2 regions of the Streptomyces sp. NPDC026589 genome follow, and region 2 is predicted to be linked to the other one. Evidence: riboswitches for the same ligand, from Rfam matches in the RefSeq annotation. Region 2 holds a riboswitch; the other holds the start of a gene.

Region 1 (8,720 bases), on a different contig from region 2:
CCAGGTCGTCGACGACGCGGGCCAGTTGGTCGATCTGCTCCGGGGCGAGGAACTGCGCCTCGTCCACGATCACGTAGTCGACCCGGCCGCCCCGGCTGACGCGGCCGACGATGTGCGCGTAGAGGTCCATGCCCTCCCCGGCCTCGACGGCGTCCGTCACCAGGCCGAGCCGGGAGGAGAGCTTCCCCTCCCCCGCGCGGTCGTCCCGGGTGAAGATCACTCCCTGGAGCCCGCGTGCCGAGCGGTTGTGACCGATCTGCAGGGCCAGCGTGCTCTTTCCGCAGTCCATGGTTCCGGAGAAGAACACCAGCTCGGGCATGAGGGGTCGAGCACCTTTCGGAGGGGGGTGGGCACGGCGAGGGGTTACGAGCGTACTTCGAGGAGGGGGACGAGCTGTTCCACGGGGGTCAGGGAGCCGTGCACGCCCGCCATGGCCGACTCGTGCGGCTCGTTGACGGAGGCCGTGATGATCACGTCGTCGTGGGCGGCGGCGACCACGTCGCCGATCCGGCCGTACACCCGCTCGTCGATCGTCGGCCCGAACCAGCCGGCCGCGATGGCCTCGTCCCGGCTCGCGACCCAGAACTGCTCGCCGAGCACCTCGCGCCAGACGGTCAGGACGTCGGCCTGGGCGCCCGGCACCGCGTAGACGTGGCGGGCGCGTCCCTCGCCGCCGAGGAGGGCGACGCCGGCGCGCAGCTCCCAGTCCTCGTCGAAGTCGATCCGGGACTGCTCGTCGAACGGGATGTCGATCATGCCGTGGTCGGCGGTGATGTAGAGCGCCGAGCGCGGCGGGAGCTGCTCGGCGAGGCGTCGGGCGAGCCCGTCGACGTACATCAGCTGGCCGCGCCAGGCGTCCGAGTCCATGCCGAAGCGGTGGCCCTTGCCGTCGACCTCGCTGTAGTACGTGTAGACGAGCGAGCGGTCGCCGGCGGCCAGGCGCTGGGCGGCGACGTCCATCCGGTCCTCGCCGGAGAGCCGGCCGAGGAAGGAGCCGCCGCTGAGCGCGACCTTGGTGAGGGGGGTCTGCTCGAACGTCGGCGCGGAGACCTGCGCGGTGTGCACGCCGGCGGCGTCGGCGAGCTGGAAGACCGTCGGGTACGGCTGCCAGACCTTCGGCGCGGTCCACGGCTTCCAGCGGAGCTGGTTCATCAGCTCGCCGGTCTCCGGGTTGCGCGCGGTGTAGCCGGGAAGGCCGTGCTCGCCAGGCGGCAGCCCCGTGCCGACCGAGGCGAGCGAGGTGGCGGTGGTGGAGGGGAAGCCCGCGGTGAGGGGGCGGCCGGTGGAGCCGCGCGAGGTGGGGAGGAGGGAGTGCAGGAAGGGGGCCTCGTCCGGGTGGGCCTTGATCTGCTCCCAGCCGAGGCCGTCGATCAGGAAGACGCAGTTGCGGTCGGCCGGGGTCAGCTCGGGGATCGTGGCGGTGAAGCCGGGCACTTCCTGTCCGGCGGCGAGCGTCGGCAGCAGGTCGGCGAGCGAGCCGCTGCCGTACTCCGGCACGGGCGCGGTGTCGAGGGGCAGCAGGACGGGGTCCTGCCAGGCGGGCTGGGCCATCAGCGGCCGGTCGCCGCGGTGGCGGCCGTGGCCTCGGAGAGCGACTGGGCGAAGACGAGGGTCTGGCGCACGGCGTCGGGGCCGTCGCCGGCCTCGCTGACCCGCAGGCTCAGGTCGTCGGCGGTGGAACTGCCGGTGTAGCCGTGGTCGGCCTCGCAGTTGGCGTCGCCGCAGGCGGCGGGCTCCAGGTCGATCCGGGAGACCGCGCCCCAGCCGATGGTCAGGACGACCTCGCGGGGCAGGGTGCCCGGGACGTACTTCTCCGGGTTGGCCACGACGCGGCTGACCACGACGGAGGAGATCCGCTCCAGCTTCACCGACTCGGTGGAGGTGGTGGCGTACGGCGTCGGGGAGCTGGTGTCGGCGGCCTGCTCGTCGGTGTGGCTGACGATGAACCGGTGCTCGGTCAGGACGAGGACGGTCACATGACGGCGCACCTCGTTGGAGTCGAACGTGGTCTCCTGGTGCACCAGGTACGAAGCGACCGGCTCTCCGCCGACGGCGGCCTCCACCGCCTCGGCCACGAGGGCCGGGTAGTAGCCGCTGCGCTCGATCGCCGCGCGCAGCCCCTGGGTCGTCGTACCGGTCTTTGCCATGAGCACCATCCTACGGCGGACCGGTGACTGCCGGGGACGCCCCGGTGGGCGGCCGCGGTCGGAGACGCCGACAGTTTCCGGCGGGTCTCAGTAGTTCGGAAGACGGCGGGGACCGAGGTCGCTCCGGGCGGGCGGCGGGGCGAGCCGGACGCTCGCGCCGAGCACCGTCAGTCCGTGCGGGGCGACGACGACCGGTTCGAGGGCGACGGAGACCACCTCGGGGTGGTCGTCGACCAGCCGGGACAGCCGCAGCAGCAGCTCTTCGAGCGCGGCCGTGTCGACCGGGGCCGAACCGCGCCAGCCGAACAGCACCGGGGCCGCCCTGATGGACCGGATCAGTTCGGCGGCGTCACGGTCGGTGGCGGGGACCAGCCGGTGCGCGGTGTCGCCGAGCAGTTCGGAGGGCGCGCCCGCGAGACCGAAGGAGAGGACGGCCCCGGCGGCGGCGTCGATGGAGGCGCGCACGACGGTGTCCACGCCGCGCGGGGCCATCGCCTGGACGACGGGGAGCAGTTCGGCGGGCTTGCCGAGAAGGTCGGTGAGTTCGCCGTACGCGCGGCGCAGCGCCTCCTCGTCGGCGACGTCGAGGCGGACCCCGCCGAGGTCGGCGCGGTGGCGGAGGTGGGGCGCGGTGGTCTTGAGGGCGACCGGGTAGCCGAGCCGGGCCGCCGCGGCGACGGCCGCCTCGGGGTCCGGGGCGGGGAGGGTGGGGCGGACGGCGATGCCGTAGCGGCCCAGCAGTTCGCGGGCCTCGTCGTGGGTGAGCGGGCGGCCGCGCGGGTCGGGGGCGGTGGCGAGCTGTGCCTCGATCAGGGCCGCGGCCCCGGGCTCGTCGATGGTGTCGTCGAGGAACTCGGGGATCCTGCCGGGCACGGCCGCCTGGCGCCGCCACTGGGCGTACTTCACGGCCTCTGCGAGGGCCCGCACGGCGCGTTCGGCGGCGGGGTAGGCGGGGATGCGGCCGGGGCCGTGGCCCGCGGCTGTCTCCGGGGCGGGGCTTGCTTCCGGGGCGGCGGGGGTGGTCGGGGCGGGGCTTTCCTGCGGGGCGGCGGGCGCGCGCGGGCCCGCGCTCGGGGCCGGGGCGGGGCTTGTCTGCGGGGCGGCGGGGATGGCCGGGCCCGTGCGCGGGGCCGGGCCGGTCGAGGAGGAGGTGGCCGCCCGGGTCCGGTCGGCGGCGGGCGTCGCCGTGCGGGGGCGTGGCGCGGCGGTGCTGGACGCGGCGGCCAGCGCCTCGGCGAGGCCGCCGATCTCTACGTGGACGACGGCCACCGGCTTGGCCGCACCGTCGGCCACCGCCTTGTTGAGGGCGGCGGCCAGCACTTGGCCGTCACCGGTCTCGGCCTCCCCGTTCTCCCCCACCCACGGGATGGCGGTGACGATCACGGCGTCGCAGGTCCCGTCCGCCAGCGCCCCGGCCAGCGCGTCCCGGAAGTCCTGCGGGGAGGCGGCGGTGGTGAGGTCGATCGGCGGGCGCGGGCGCAGCCCCTCGGCCAGGCAGGCGTCGTACGTCAACAGGCCGAGGGACTCGGAGTTGCCGAGGATGGCGACCCGGGGCCCGGCCGGGAGCGGCTGGCCCGCCAGCAGGAGCCCGGCGTCGACCATCTCGGTCACCGTGTCGACCCGGATGACGCCGGCCTGACGCATCAGCGCGGAGACCGTGGCGTCGGGGATGCGGCTGACCGGGACGGCGTGACCGGGCGGGGTGGACCCGCTGTGCCGGGCCCCCTTGACCACGACGACGGGCTTCACGGCGGCGGTGCGACGGGCGAGGCGGGTGAACTTGCGGGGGTTGCCGAGCGATTCGAGGTAGAGCAGGGCGACATCGGTCTCCGGATCCTCGAAGGAGTACTGGAGGAAGTCGTTGCCGGAGACGTCGGCCCGGTTGCCCGCCGAGATGAACGAGGACAGGCCCGCGCCGCGCCGGTGGAGGCCGGAGAGCAGGGCGATGCCGATCGCGCCGGACTGGGTGAACAGGCCGATCCGGCCGCGGGCGGGCGACTCGGGCGCGAGCGAGGCGTTCAGCCGGACGGACTCGGCGGTGTTGATGATGCCGAAGGCGTTCGGGCCGATGATCCGCATGCCGTACGAGCGGGCCTGGCGGACCAGTTCGCGCTGGAGTTCGCGGCCCTCGGAGCCCCGCTCGGCGTATCCGGCGGAGAGGACGACCAGCCCCTGGACGCCGTGCTCCCCGCAGTCGGCGACGGCTTCGGGGACCCGGTGGGCGGGGACGGCGATGACCGCGAGGTCGACCTGCTCGCCGATCTCGCCGAGCGAGCGGTGGGCGGGGACGCCGTCGAGGGTGGTCAGGCCCTCGTCGAAGGCGCGGTTCACCGCGTACGCGCGGCCGGTGTAGCCGGCGGCGAGGAGGTTGCGCAGGACGGTGCGGCCCACGCCGCCGGAGGTGCGGCCGGTACCGATGACCGCGACGGAGCCGGGGGCGAGTAGACGCTGCACCGAGCGGGCCTCGGCACGCTGTTCGCGGCCGCGCTGGACGGCGAGGGACTTCTCGGTGGGTTCGAGGTCGAGGGTGAGGTGGACGGAGCCGTCCTCGAAGCTGCGGCGCTGGGTGTAGCCGCCGTCCCGGAACACCTTGATCATCTTGTTGTTGGCGGGGAGCACCTCGGCGGCGAAGCGGCGGATGCCGCGCTCCCGGGCGACCGCGGCGATGTGTTCGAGCAGCGCCGAGGCGACGCCCCGGCCCTGGTGGGCGTCCTGGACGAGGAAGGCGACCTCGGCCTCGTCGGCGGGGGCGGAGGCGGGGCGGCCCTGGTCGTTGATGCGGTCGTAGCGGACCGTTCCGATGAACTCGCCGCCGATCGTGACGGCCAGTCCCACCCGGTCGACGTAGTCGTGATGGGTGAAGCGGTGCACGTCCCGGTCGGATAGGCGCGGATACGGGGCGAAGAACCGGTAGTACTTCGACTCGTCGGACACCTGCTCGTAGAAGCTGACCAGTCGCTCGGCGTCGTCCGTGGTGATCGGCCTGATGCGCGCGGTGCCACCGTCGCGGAGCACCACGTCCGCTTCCCAGTGGTCGGGGTACGCGTGATGCGGACTCTGCTCCGGCGTGGGCTCCATGGGCAAAGCCTACGGCGGGGACCCCGGTCGCGGAGGGATCGGTGCCCGGGCAGTCTGAGGGGGCCCGGACCGGGGCCGCCGGAGCACAGGATCCGGACAGGAGGCCGGGCACAGCACCGGACAGGAGGCCGGGCACAGCACCACGCACTGCATGAGAGACTGGTCTAGACAACCGTTGATATGTGAAGGGCAGAACCATGGCTGAGCGCCGCGTAAACGTCGGTTGGGCCGAGGGCCTGCACGCCCGCCCCGCTTCCATCTTCGTCCGTGCCGCCACGGCTTCCGGCGTCCCCGTGACGATCGCCAAGTCCGACGGCAACCCGGTGAACGCCGCCTCCATGCTCGCCGTGCTCGGCCTGGGCGCGCAGGGCGGCGAGGAAATCGTGCTCGCGTCCGAAGCGGACGACTCCGAGGCCGCTCTGGACCGGCTCGCGAAGCTGGTCGCCGAGGGCTTGGAAGAACTCCCCGAGACCGTCTGACCCACGCGACCCGGCCCGGCCGGATGCGACAGGTGCGAGAGCCGTGACCCCGCTGAGGGATCACGGCTCTTTCGCTTTCGGGAAAGAGCTACGCATCGACAATTTCGGGCAGCACAAACAATGCCCCGCAATTATTTCTCTTTGTCTACGACTCTTCTGTTAATTGCGGACACCCGCGATGTTTACGTCATGTTGCGAAGTCCTCACGCGGGGAACGGGCGCGGCGCGCCGCCCCGGCGGTTGCGGGCGGCGCAGCCGGTGGGTCCCCGCGGCGCGTTCCGTGTACTGCGCGGTCAGCGCCCTCGCCCGCTCCGCGTCGCCGCGCGCCACGGCGTCCAGGATCGCGCCACGCTCGGCCCAGGAGTCGACCGGGCGGGCCGGCTGCTCGACCGCGTACATCCAGACGATCTTGTGCCGGAGCTGGGTGAGCAGCGCTATGAGTCCGGGGCTGCCGGAGGCCTGGGCGAGGGTCTCGTGGAACCAGCCGGCCAGGGAGCGCAGATCCTCGCCCTCGCCCCGGCGAGCCCGCTCCTGACCTAGTCTGACCAGGCCCCGGAGCACCTTCAGGTGGGCTTCCGTGCGGCGCTGCGCGGCGCGGGCCGCGCCCAGTGGCTCCAGGAGCATCCGCACCTCCAGGAGGTCGGCCGCCTCCTGCGCCGTGGGCTCGGCGACACAGGCGCCCGCATGTCTGCGGGTGACGACGAAGCCCTCGGACTCCAGTGTGCGCAGGGCCTCGCGGACCGGGACGCGGGAGACCCCGTAGCGGCGGGCCAGCAACTCCTCGGTGAGGCGGCTGCCCCGCTCGTAGACACCGGAGACGATGTCGTCACGGATTGCCGTGCATACCGAATGCGCGGGAATGCGCATGTCCGAACCTCCGCCTTTATCCCCGCGAAACGCGGCCGCCCGACGTCTGTTCCGTGACTCTATTGCAATCTGCCGCAATTTCCGATGGCAGGCCGGAATCCATGGATGTCCACGGGCCGGAATCGCCGGAGGCCCCGGCAGGTGCCGGGGCCTTCGGACGGGGGCGCGCGGGGCGGGTCAGACGTTCAGCCCGTGGGAGCGCAGGTAGCCGACGGGGTCCATGTCGGAGCCGTAGTCGGGGCTGGTCCGGGCCTCGAAGTGCAGGTGCGGGCCGGTGGAGTTGCCGGTGGAGCCGGAGAGGCCGATCTGCTGGCCGGAGGAGACGCTCTGGCCGACGGAGACGCCGATCGAGGAGAGGTGGCCGTACTGGGTGTACGTGCCGTCCGTCATCCGGAGCACGACGTTGTTGCCGTACGCGCCTCCCCAGCCGGCCTCGACGACCGTGCCGGCGCCGACGGCGACGACGGAGCTGCCGGAGGCGGCCTGGAAGTCCACGCCGGAGTGGCTGCCGGAGGACCAGAGCGCACCGCCGGTGTTGTAGCCGGTGGTGACGTGGGAGCCGGCGACCGGGAGATGGAAGGCGTTCAGGCGGGCGCGCTCGGCGGCGCGGGCGGCGCGGGCCTTCTCCTCGCGGACCTCCTTGGCGCGGGCCTCGGCCTTGCGCTCGGCCTCCGCCTTCGCCTTGGCCTTGGCGGCCTTCTCGCGGGCCTCCGCGGCGGCCTGGGCCTTCGCCTTCGCGATCGCGTCGGCCTGCTGCTTCTGGGCGTGGGCCTGGGCGTCTATCTGCTCGGCGAGAGTGGCGTCGAGGGCGACGGCCTGGGTGAGGCCGGTGTCGGCGACCTGGGCGGCCTCGGTGTCCGCGGCGAGGGCCGGGGAGGCCGGCGAGCCGAGGACGCCGGCGGTGGCCAGAGCCGCGATGCCTGCGGCCTGGGCGCTCCGGCGCGTGAGGCGGCTCGGGGCACGGTGCTTCCCGGTGGCACGGGTGAACGCCATGGAGGGGCTGATCCTTTCCTTCCTTCTCGCCTACCGGGTTAGCTGACGGGTTCGGAGCAGGAAGGTCTCCTACGGATCCCCACGCCGGTTTCGCGGCACGGGCCTCCGATTCACCCCAGGGACTGCGTGGGTCCCCGGCTCCCCAGGCTCGCGCCTGACGGGGACTCGGCGATGACTGTCCGGCGCCGCGGCTGCGGCATACGGGTGGCGGACAGCCGAGCCGACGCTAGGCCGGGCGACTTCCCATCGCCAAACGGACCAGGGGATTTGTCGCCCATCCCACAGGGCAGACAGGCATCTCCTCCCCCAAAGGGGATGGATTGGATTAATCGACCAAAAAGGGGAGGACCCCGACGAATATGCGTTCGTCGGGGTCCTGTTCGCGGCGGTGTGCCACCCATGCGTCAGCCGGTGACGACGGACACCTCTCCGATGCCGAGGGCCTTCACGGGCTCCTCGATCCGGGAGGCGTCCCCCACGAGGACCGTGACCAGCCGGTCGACCGGGAAGGCACTGACCACGGCGGCCGTCGCCTCCACGGTGCCCGTCTCGGCGAGCCGGGCGTAGAGGTGGGCCTGGTAGTCGTCGGGGAGGTGCTGCTCGACCTGGTCGGCCAGCGTGCTCGCGACGGAGGCGGCGGTCTCGAACTTCAGCGGGGCGACGCCCACCAGGTTCTGTACGGCCGTCTCGCGCTCGGCGTCGGTCAGCCCCTCGGCGGCCAGCGTCCGCAGGACCTTCCAGAGGTCGTCCAGCGCCGGTCCGGTGGACTCCGTGTCCACCGAGCCGCTGATCGCGAGCATGGCCGCGCCGCCCGAGTCGGGGCCGCTGGAGCGCAGCACCTGGGCGAAGGCCCGCACTCCGTAGGTGTAGCCCTTCTCCTCGCGCAGCACCCGGTCCAGCCGGGAGGTGAGGGTGCCGCCCAGGCAGTACGTGCCGAGCACCTGGGCGGGCCACACACGCTCGTGCCGGTCGGCGCCGATCCGGCCGATCAGCAGCTGGGTCTGGACCGCGCCGGGCCGGTCCACGATGACCACGCGGCCGGTGTCGTTCGCGGTGATGGGCGGCACCGGGCGGGCCTGGCCCGCGTTGCCCGACCAGTCGCCGAGGGTCTCCGCCAGCAGCGCGTCCAGGTCGATGCCGGTCAGGTCGCCGACGA
Region 2 (8,720 bases):
GTGGAGAAGATCACCGCGTCGTAGAACGACCGCAGGTCGTCCAGGCCGATGTCGTGCGGGTAGCTGACGTTTCCGAAGAGCCGGATCTGGGGCTTGTCCAGCACCTGGTGCAGGGCCTTGACGATGCCCTTGATCCGCGGGTGGTCGGGGGCCACGCCGTAACGGATGAGACCGAAGGGCGCGGGCATGCGCTCGAAGAGGTCGATGGAGACCCCCGGGTCCTGGCAGACCTCGGATTTGAGCAGCGCGTCCGCAGCGTAGATACCGGCGGGGCCGGCTCCGACAATGGCGACGCGGACGGGGCGTGTCATGGCGTGGTGATCCTTCGGGGCGGGCGAACGCGGGCAGGTACAGCGTACGTCGGAGGTAAGGGTTGGCTTACTAGTCTCCACCGCACACCGTAAGCGATCGCCCCGCGGGCCCTTCGACCGGCCCTGCCTAGAGTGTCCGATTAGCCCGTTTTGTCGTGTCGATATGGGCGATTTGTTTCTTTTGAGCATTCTGCTTGATAAGGGTTCTATTGGGGCTGCTGGGGCATTTGCTTGACCTTGTTTTCGCCATCACCGCGAGGGAGTGGTGAGCGTCACGTCCGAGCGGGCGGACGCAGAAGTGGAAGCGTCGGTTCCCTTCTGTGCGAAGAAAGTTGACGACGTGACGGAGTGACCCGATCCGGCGATTCCGCCTTTCGATCTTGCGTGGAAAAGGGAATCCGGAATGCGGGGCTTGTTCTGTTCGACGTTTCTCGCCTACGGTCACCGTCAATCCGGATGGAACGCCGAATCCTGCCGCCGTCCGGGAATCCGAAACCCACTCACGTACGGCAGGAGCGGGGGACCCAGGTAAGTCGTCGATCCGTAACCGGAACGGCTTGGGGTGAAGTCGCACGACCGTGCGGCCAGACATCTCCCGTCTGAACCCGACAGCTCACCTCGCAGGCGCCGGAGAGGAAATCCCCCATGCCCGCACAGGGTAAGCACCGTCGTTCCCAGTCCGCCTCGCTGCGCCGCGGCCTCGCCGCCGTGACCGCCGGTGGAGCCGTCCTCGCCCTCCCCGTGATAGGCGCCACCAGTGCCTTCGCGGCCCCCGCGCCGCAGCAGGCCGTGGCGCCCGCCCAGCATTCCGTGGCGGCCGGTGAGACGCTTTCCAAGATCGCCCGCGAATATTCCGTCAGCGGCGGCTGGGAGAAGCTGTACGAAGACAACCGGAAGATCATCGGAGAGAATCCCGATCTTATTCAGCCCGGTATCAAGCTGACCCTCGGAGCCAAGGCCGCGGCCGCTTCGGGCGGTAAGGCGGACGAGGCCGCCAAGGCTGCCCCGTCCGCCGTGCGTGGTGCCGAGACGGACCGTGCCGACCGTTCGGAGCGCGTCGACGCCGCTCCCGTGGCAAAGGCCGCTCCGGCCGCGGAGAAGGAGAAGGCCGTCACGTACACGAACGACCTCGACGGCTGGATCAAGGAGTCGCTGGCGGTCATGGCCGAGCAGGGCATCCCCGGCACGTACGAGGGCATCCACCGCAACATCCTGCGCGAGTCCTCGGGCAATCCGGCCGCGATCAACAACTGGGACTCCAACGCGGTCAAGGGCACCCCGTCCAAGGGGCTTCTCCAGGTCATCGACCCGACCTTCCAGGCCTACCACGTGCCCGGCACCTCGACCGACAGCTACGACCCGGTCGCCAACATCACGGCCGCGTGCAACTACGCGGCGGACCGGTACGGCTCGATCGACAACGTCTTCGGCGCCTACTGATCCCTGCGCGCCGAGCCCGAGGGGCCCCGGACCTCATGGATGCTGCTGGCCAACAGCATCCTCATGGTCCGGGGCCCCTCGGGCGTACCGGGAAGTTACCCCCAAGTTTCTAGTGACTTACCACGCCATCGACAGTAGAACCTGTTTCACTCTGTCGAGAGTGAGGTAGGTCACATGAGCGACACCACCATGCGGGACGGCGAGACCAAGGGTGTCTCGCGTCGAAGATTCATCGCTGGAACGGGTTCTCTTCTGGGTGCTGCGGCGATCGCCGGGCACTCCGCACCGGCGTGGGCGGGAGTCCGGGCGGCAGCGGCGCCGATCGGCTCCGGGGCCCGAGTGCCGGTGCTGGTCGTCGGCACCGGATACGGCGGCTCCGTGGCCGCCCTCCGGCTCGCCCAGGCCGGCGTCGACGTCCATATGGTCGAGATGGGCATGGCCTGGGACACGCCGGGCGCGGACGGCAAGATCTTCGCCAACACCACCAGACCCGACGACCGCTCCTTCTGGCTGCGGACCCGGACCAAGCAGCCGCTGAGCAACTTCCTCGGCTTCCCCATCGACAAGGGCGTCAACCGCTACACCGGTATCCTGGACGCCGAGGAGTTCGCCGGCATCACCGTCTACCAGGGCCGCGGCGTAGGCGGCGGGTCCCTGGTCAACGGCGGTATGGCCGTCACCCCACGCCGGGAGAACTTCGGCGCGATCCTCCCCACGGTGAACGCCGAGGAGATGTACCGCACCTACTACCCGCGCGCCAACAGCGGACTGGGCGTCACCACCATCGATCCCGCCTGGTTCGACAGCGCCGACTGCTACCAGTACGCCCGGGTCGGCCGGAAGCACGCCCAGCGCTCCGGCTTCCCGTTCCTCTTCGTTCCCGCCGTCTACGACTGGGACTACATGAAGCAGGAGGCGGCCGGGACCGTCCCCAAGTCGGCCCTGGACGCCGAGATCCTCTACGGCAACAACTACGGCAAGAAATCGCTCCAGAAGACCTATCTCGACCGGATCAGGGCCACCGGCCGGGTCACCATCTCCGCGCTCCACCAGGTCACCAGGGTCACCCCGGCCCCGGGCGGCGGCTACACGGTGCTCATCGACCAGCTGGACACCGTCGGCCGGACGACCGCCACCAAGACCGTCACGGCGGACAAGGTGTTCTTCGCCGCGGGCAGTGTCGGCACCAGCAAGCTGCTCGTCGGCCTCAAGGCCACGGGCGCGCTGCCCCTCCTCAACAGCGAGGTCGGCAAGGGGTGGGGCGACAACGGCAACGTCATGTGCGGCCGGGCCAACCACCTCTGGGACCCGACCGGGAAGGTGCAGTCGTCGATCCCCACCGGCGGCATCGACAACTGGGAGGCCGGCGGAGCGTTCGCCGAAGTCGCGCCGCTGCCCACCGGGATCGAGACGTGGGCCTCGTTCTACCTCTCCATCACCAAGAACCCGAACCGGGCGCAGTTCACCTGGAACGCCGCGGCGGGGAAAGCCGAGCTGAACTGGCAGACGGCGTGGAAGCAGCCCTCCATCGACGCCGCGAAGACCATCTTCGACAAGGTCAACCAGAAGGAGGGGACGATCTACCGCACGGACCTCTTCGGCGTCCACAAGATCTGGGGCGACCACCTCACCTACCACCCGCTGGGCGGCGCGGTCCTGGACAAGGCCACCGACAACTACGGCCGGCTGCACGGCTACCCGGGCCTGTACGTCATCGACGGCGCACTGATCCCCGGCAACACCAGCGTGAACCCGTTCGTCACCATCACCGCGCTCGCCGAGCGCAACATCGAACGGATCATCGCCACCGATCTGTAGGCGATCCGGAGGATGCGGGGAATCGCGGAGAGTCCGGGGCCGGGAGTGCCAACCCGGCGGCCCCGGACCCCGTCAGGAGGCGTCCGCCCCTCACCCGTGACCGGGCAGGACGCACACCGCGTCGATCCCCAGCACATGGTTGAGCCGCCCGAACGCCAGCCACGAGCCGATGCTCATCGTCAGCTCCACGATCTCCGCCTGGCTGTAGTGCGCGGTCATCCGCTTCCAGAAGGCGTCGTCCAGACCGTGGTGGTCGAGCGTGTACCGCTCGGCGTACTCCGCCGCCAGCCGGGTGCGCTCGTCGAAGGCGCCGGTCGTACGCCACTCGGTCACCGCGCCGGCGAATTCCTCCTCGACCTTCGCCCCGTCCCGCTCGGTCCGCCAGTCCAGGCAGAACAGGCACCCGTTGATCTGCGCGACCCGCAGTCTGGCCGCCTCGAACTCCCGCAGCCCCAGCGTCGTGTGCTCGTACACGGACATCGAGAAGGCGGCGGCGGCCATGCCGATGCCGGGGACCATCTCCCCCCACACGTAGCCGATGGGCTCCTGGCCCTCCGGGATGTCGATGATCATGCCGGTCTCCTTCCCAGCCTGCCGACGGCAGGCCGCAGCGGAACGTCCAGTGCGTCGTACAGGCCCGGCTCCGCGTCCACCAGCCAGTCGATGGCGGAGACGAGCCGCCCGACCGCGGTGGCGTTCCCGCCCGCCGACCGGTTCTCGTCCTCGTCGGAGGCCTCGACCGTCACCTCGATACGGGGGCGGCCCTCGATCACCACCCGGTGCGCGCCCACCCCGTCGGGCGGGGACGGCCAGTCCGGGGCGCACGAGGGATGGATCCGGGTGATGTGCTCGATGACGATGCGCGGCACGCCGGCCACGACGCCCTGCACCTCGAAGCGCACCGCCCCCTGCGTGCCCGCCGCGAACTTGCCCATCGTGCGTGTGCGTACCGTCGACTCCAGGGCCCGGCGGTCCATGGTCTCGCGGATCCCGTCCAGCTCGATGTCCAGCGCCCGCGCCATGAGCCGTACCTGACCGCCCCACACCATCGTCGGAACGCTCTCCGCCAGCATCAGCGGCTCGTAGTCCATCGGGTGCCCCATGCCGATCAGATGGCGCACCGACTCCTCCTGCTCGTACGTGGAGTAGTCGAAGATCTCCTGGCAGCGGATGACGTCCACCTCGGTACCGAGCCCGCTGACCAGCAGGGGCAGGACGTCATTGCCCCAGCCGGGGTCGACCCCGGAGACGAAGAGCGAACCGCCCCCCTCGGCGATGGCGGCCAGGACCGGGTCCCGCAGCTCCGGTGGGGCGTTGCGCTGATCGTAGAGCGGATAGAGGGAGGGTGTGACGACCACCGCGCCGGCCCGGAGCGCCCGGCCGATGTCGGCGAGAGCGTCGTCGGGACGGATGTCGCCGGACGCCGCGTAGACCACTGCCCGGGGGCGGGCGGCCAGGACGGCGGCGATGTCGTCGGTGGCCGCGACCCCGAGCGGGCGCCCCACCCCGCCGAGCTCGCCCGCGTCGCGGCCGACCTTGGCGGAATGGTGCACGAGGACGGCGGTGAGTGTCAGTGCCGGATGGGCCTCGACGGCGCGGATCGCCGCGCGGCCGACGTTGCCGGTACCCCAGACAACCGTGGGAATCATGCGCGGAGGGTAGCCCCGGGCCCCTGCACTTCCCAGAGCCGTGCGGGACCCAGTTCCTCGGGTGGAAAGGCGTGTTCCCGGGCCGGGGGCGATCCTCCGGCCCGGGAACACGACAGCGGCTACCGCTTGGCCCGTGCGCCGTTCGGGGCGCCGGTGACCGTGAACTGCGAACCGGGCTCGATGAGTACGTGGCCGTCGCGCGAGTCGGTGATCGTCACGTTCGTGAGCGTCGCGTTGCCGCGCGCGCCGCCCATCGCCAGGATGCCGGATCCGTTGTTGGACTTGTCGATCCGGACGTTCTCGATCCTGACGTCCTGCATCAGGCCGCCGCCCGTCTTGAACTGGATGCCGTCATAGGTGGAGTCGATGATGTCCGTGTCACGGATCGTGACTCCGGGGATCGGCAGGTTCTGCGGGAAGAGGGTGATCGCGCCGAACTCCTGGTCCTCGTTCCAGAAGGCTCCGCCGGTGCGGTACAGGCCGTTGTTGGCTATCAGTGTCTGCCCGGAGAAGGGCAGCGGGTCATGGTCGGTCGCCAGCATGATGGCCGGGTAGTTCATCGTGTCGGAGATCAGGTTGTTCTCGATCTTGTTTCCGTAACCCCCGTAGATCGCGATGCCGTTGGCCCGCCACGGGAGCTGGATGGTGTTGTTGCGGAAGCTGTTGTCGTGGCCGATGTCGACGGACTGGTCCTTGACGTACTTGCTGGACCAGACCGCCAGCGCGTCGTCGCCGGTGTTGCGGAACGACGAGTTGTAGACCGTGGAGTTGCGGGTGCCGTTGGCGAAGTTGATGCCGTCCGCGTACGTGTTGCGGATCCGCATCCCGGTGAACTCGACGCCGTCGCCCGGGTTCCACAGCTCCGGGAGGTTGGTGTAGTCGCGACCTGCCCAGACGCCCACGTTGGCGTGCTCGATCCAGACGTTGCTGATCTTCGTGTCCTTGCCGAACCGGCCGTTCAGTGCGACGCCGCCCTCGTGGTTGCCGTCGCCGCCGCGGATGGTGCCGGAGCCGAAGATGGCGATGTCGGAGATTTGCGTGTTCTCGTCGATGTCGAAACCGAAGTTGCCCTCGTGCGGGTGGTTGATGCCGCCCGCCTCGTGCGGCGGGGTGAGGGTGTAGAGCTGGGAGTGCCACATGCCCGCGCCCCGGATCGTCACATCGCGGATGCCGACCTGGTTGAACTGACCCCGGTCGAGCGGGTCGTCGGTGAGGATCTTCTGCTCCTGGCGCCACTGGCCGGCCGGGATCCACACGCAGTCGATCCGACCGGTCTGGTTCGCCGTCACCGCGCGCTGGATCGCCGCCGTGTCGTCGATCCCGTCGTTCGCCGCCGCGCCGTACGTCGTGATAGACACACAGCCCGAGGGCTGGGACGAGGGCGCCGCCACCTGCTCCAGGTCGATCAGGTCGATGATGTAGAAGGAGGCGTTGTCGCTCGCGTCGCGCTGGAGCCGGAACTTCGTGCCCGCCGGATAGGTCTGCGTGAGCAGGGCGTGCGACTCGTCGAACAGCCGCCGTGCGTCGCCGCCGGGGGTGTTGGTGAGTCCTTCGGGGCTGTCGGTGTTCCCGTACAGCCAGCTGTGCTTCGAGGAGAGGTCGATCTTGCGGACGAACTGACCGTCGGCGTACAGGCTGATGGTCGCCTCGCGGCCGCCACCGCCCGGCGCGTCCGGGATGGAGTTGCGCACGACGACCGAGTTCGACGGGGCGGTCGAGGTGAACTCAACGAACTGGCCGGTGGAGTTGAGCCGCACCGACTCGCGTCCTGAGGACTCGGTGGCGAAGTTGGTGTGCCCGAAGGTGCGCTCGGCGTCCGACTTCAGCAGCGTGCCCTGGTAGGTGGCGTTCTCGGCCTCCAGCTCGGTGTACGGTACGGCGGCGCCGCGCCCGACGACGATGGAGCGGGCGAAGGTGTTGTTGGTCTCGCTGGTCTCCGTGACCTGGTTCGCGGCGTCCGCGGTGGCGGTCAGCGTCGCGCCGCCGCTCGCCGCCGTCCAGCTGCCGCCCACCGTGACGTTGGTGGTCGCGCCCGCCGCGATGGCCGGTGTGGTGCCGTTGAGCGTCGTGGAGCCGACGGTCAGACGGGTGACCGTGCCCGCGCTCACCGCGCTGGTGCCGCGGTTGTGCACCGCCACGGTGAAGGTGACCGCCGCGCCGACGGCTGGATTGGCCGGGCTGGAGGAGATGGAGCGGACCTCCAGGTCGGGGCCGGGGCTCTGCCCGACCATCAGCGGGGAGGCCGTGGTACGGCTGTTGTTGGCGTTGTCCGACTCGACGACCGTGTCGGTCGGGTCCACCAGTGCCGAGACGGTGTACGAGCCCTGCGGCCGCTTGCCGACCTCGACCGAGACCGGGGCCGAGGCTCCTGCGGCGAGCGGGCCGACCGGCGCGCTGCCCACGACCACGCCGCCCAGGCTCACATTGACGGTCGTCGCGGGGGAGGAGGCCGAACCGGCGTTGCGGACGGTCCCCTCGACGGTGATGTCGTCCGTCTCGGACGGGGACGAGGGGCTCCAGGACAGAGCGCTCACCGTCAGGTCCGGGTTGGGCGCGGCCGTCCCCAGGACCTGGACCTCGGCGATCTGCCCGCCGGGTGCCCCGGTGTTGGCGAAGAACTTGAGCTGGAGGTCGGCGACCCGGCCGTCCACCGGGATCGTCACCGTGTTCTGGTTGCCCGACGGGTTGAACGCGTAGCCGGCGCGGGCCCGGAGCGAGGTGAACGCGGTGCCGTCCTGGGCCCGGCCGAGCACTTGGATGTCCTGGGTCCGGCTGCCCCAGATCGGGTCCGGGTTCAGCTTGACCACCACGGACTCCAGGTCCGCGTCGGCGCCGAGCTTCACCGTGAGGTCTGCCGGCAGCCCGTTCGACTCCCAGTAGCTGTCGACCTTGCCGTCGTTGGCGTTGGCGGCCGGGAACCCGCCGTGCGATCCGCTGGCGACGACGGGCTTGCCCCGGGCCAGATCGGTGGCCTCAGCCGCGCTCGCGGCGACGGGCAGGAGCCCGACCGAGACCATTCCGGCTATCAGCAGCCCGGTGATCGACTGCCCGGTGAGTCGTTTCCATCTCATGACGTCCTCTGCTTCCACGATAATTGAGTGCACAAGTCAATCTTTTGCGGTGAGAGGTTCATAGATTTCTGCTCTGTTTCTGATTTGTCAACGGTCTTCGCATGGTCATGTCATTCGAGTGTCACGACTGACATGGTGTCAGATCGCAGATCGGGCGGGCTCGTTCAGGCCCCGGAGGCACCCCGGGCCAGCAGCAGCGCCATATCCACCGCGGCCACGGCCACCGCTCCGGCCAGGGCGGCCTTGCGCCACCGGCGGCCGAGAGCCGGGCCCGCGAGCGACGCCGCACCGGCCAGGACGAGCGCCGCGGCACCCGCGGAGTCCACCGGTCCCGGCGGGCCGAACGCCAGCACGGCCGTGGCGCCGAGGAGCGGCACCGGCAGCAGCAGCCGGGTGCCCCGGTCGCCCAGCCGGTGCGGGAGGCCCCGGAT

What was found. Region 2 has a riboswitch for cyclic di-AMP ahead of AB0F29_RS15840 (LysM peptidoglycan-binding domain-containing protein). Riboswitches for the same ligand answer to the same signal wherever they lie in the genome.
Region 1: it holds a riboswitch for cyclic di-AMP, as region 2 does, so the genes downstream of both, AB0F29_RS35730 (M23 family metallopeptidase) here and AB0F29_RS15840 (LysM peptidoglycan-binding domain-containing protein) in region 2, are expected to answer to the same signal.

What each region holds. Positions count from the first base shown of each region.
Region 1 covers NZ_JBEZYG010000030.1:32,561-41,280, forward strand. The annotation lists gene AB0F29_RS35700 (thymidine kinase) at 1-319, opposite strand, end outside; gene AB0F29_RS35705 (nucleotide pyrophosphatase/phosphodiesterase family protein) at 364-1,551, opposite strand; gene AB0F29_RS35710 (DUF5998 family protein) at 1,551-2,147, opposite strand; gene AB0F29_RS35715 (GNAT family N-acetyltransferase) at 2,235-5,225, opposite strand; gene AB0F29_RS35720 (HPr family phosphocarrier protein) at 5,423-5,704, shown strand; gene AB0F29_RS35725 (GntR family transcriptional regulator) at 5,864-6,571, opposite strand; gene AB0F29_RS35730 (M23 family metallopeptidase) at 6,749-7,564, opposite strand; cyclic di-AMP (ydaO/yuaA leader) riboswitch at 7,578-7,745, opposite strand; gene AB0F29_RS35735 (pitrilysin family protein) at 7,969-8,720, opposite strand, start outside.
Region 2 covers NZ_JBEZYG010000008.1:64,352-73,071, reverse strand. The annotation lists gene AB0F29_RS15845 (FAD-dependent oxidoreductase) at 1-311, opposite strand, end outside; cyclic di-AMP (ydaO/yuaA leader) riboswitch at 764-951, shown strand; gene AB0F29_RS15840 (LysM peptidoglycan-binding domain-containing protein) at 957-1,751, shown strand; gene AB0F29_RS15835 (GMC oxidoreductase) at 1,926-3,569, shown strand; gene AB0F29_RS15830 (carboxymuconolactone decarboxylase family protein) at 3,660-4,142, opposite strand; gene AB0F29_RS15825 (dihydrodipicolinate reductase) at 4,139-5,218, opposite strand; gene AB0F29_RS15820 (CARDB domain-containing protein) at 5,338-8,289, opposite strand; gene AB0F29_RS15815 (UbiA family prenyltransferase) at 8,454-8,720, opposite strand, start outside.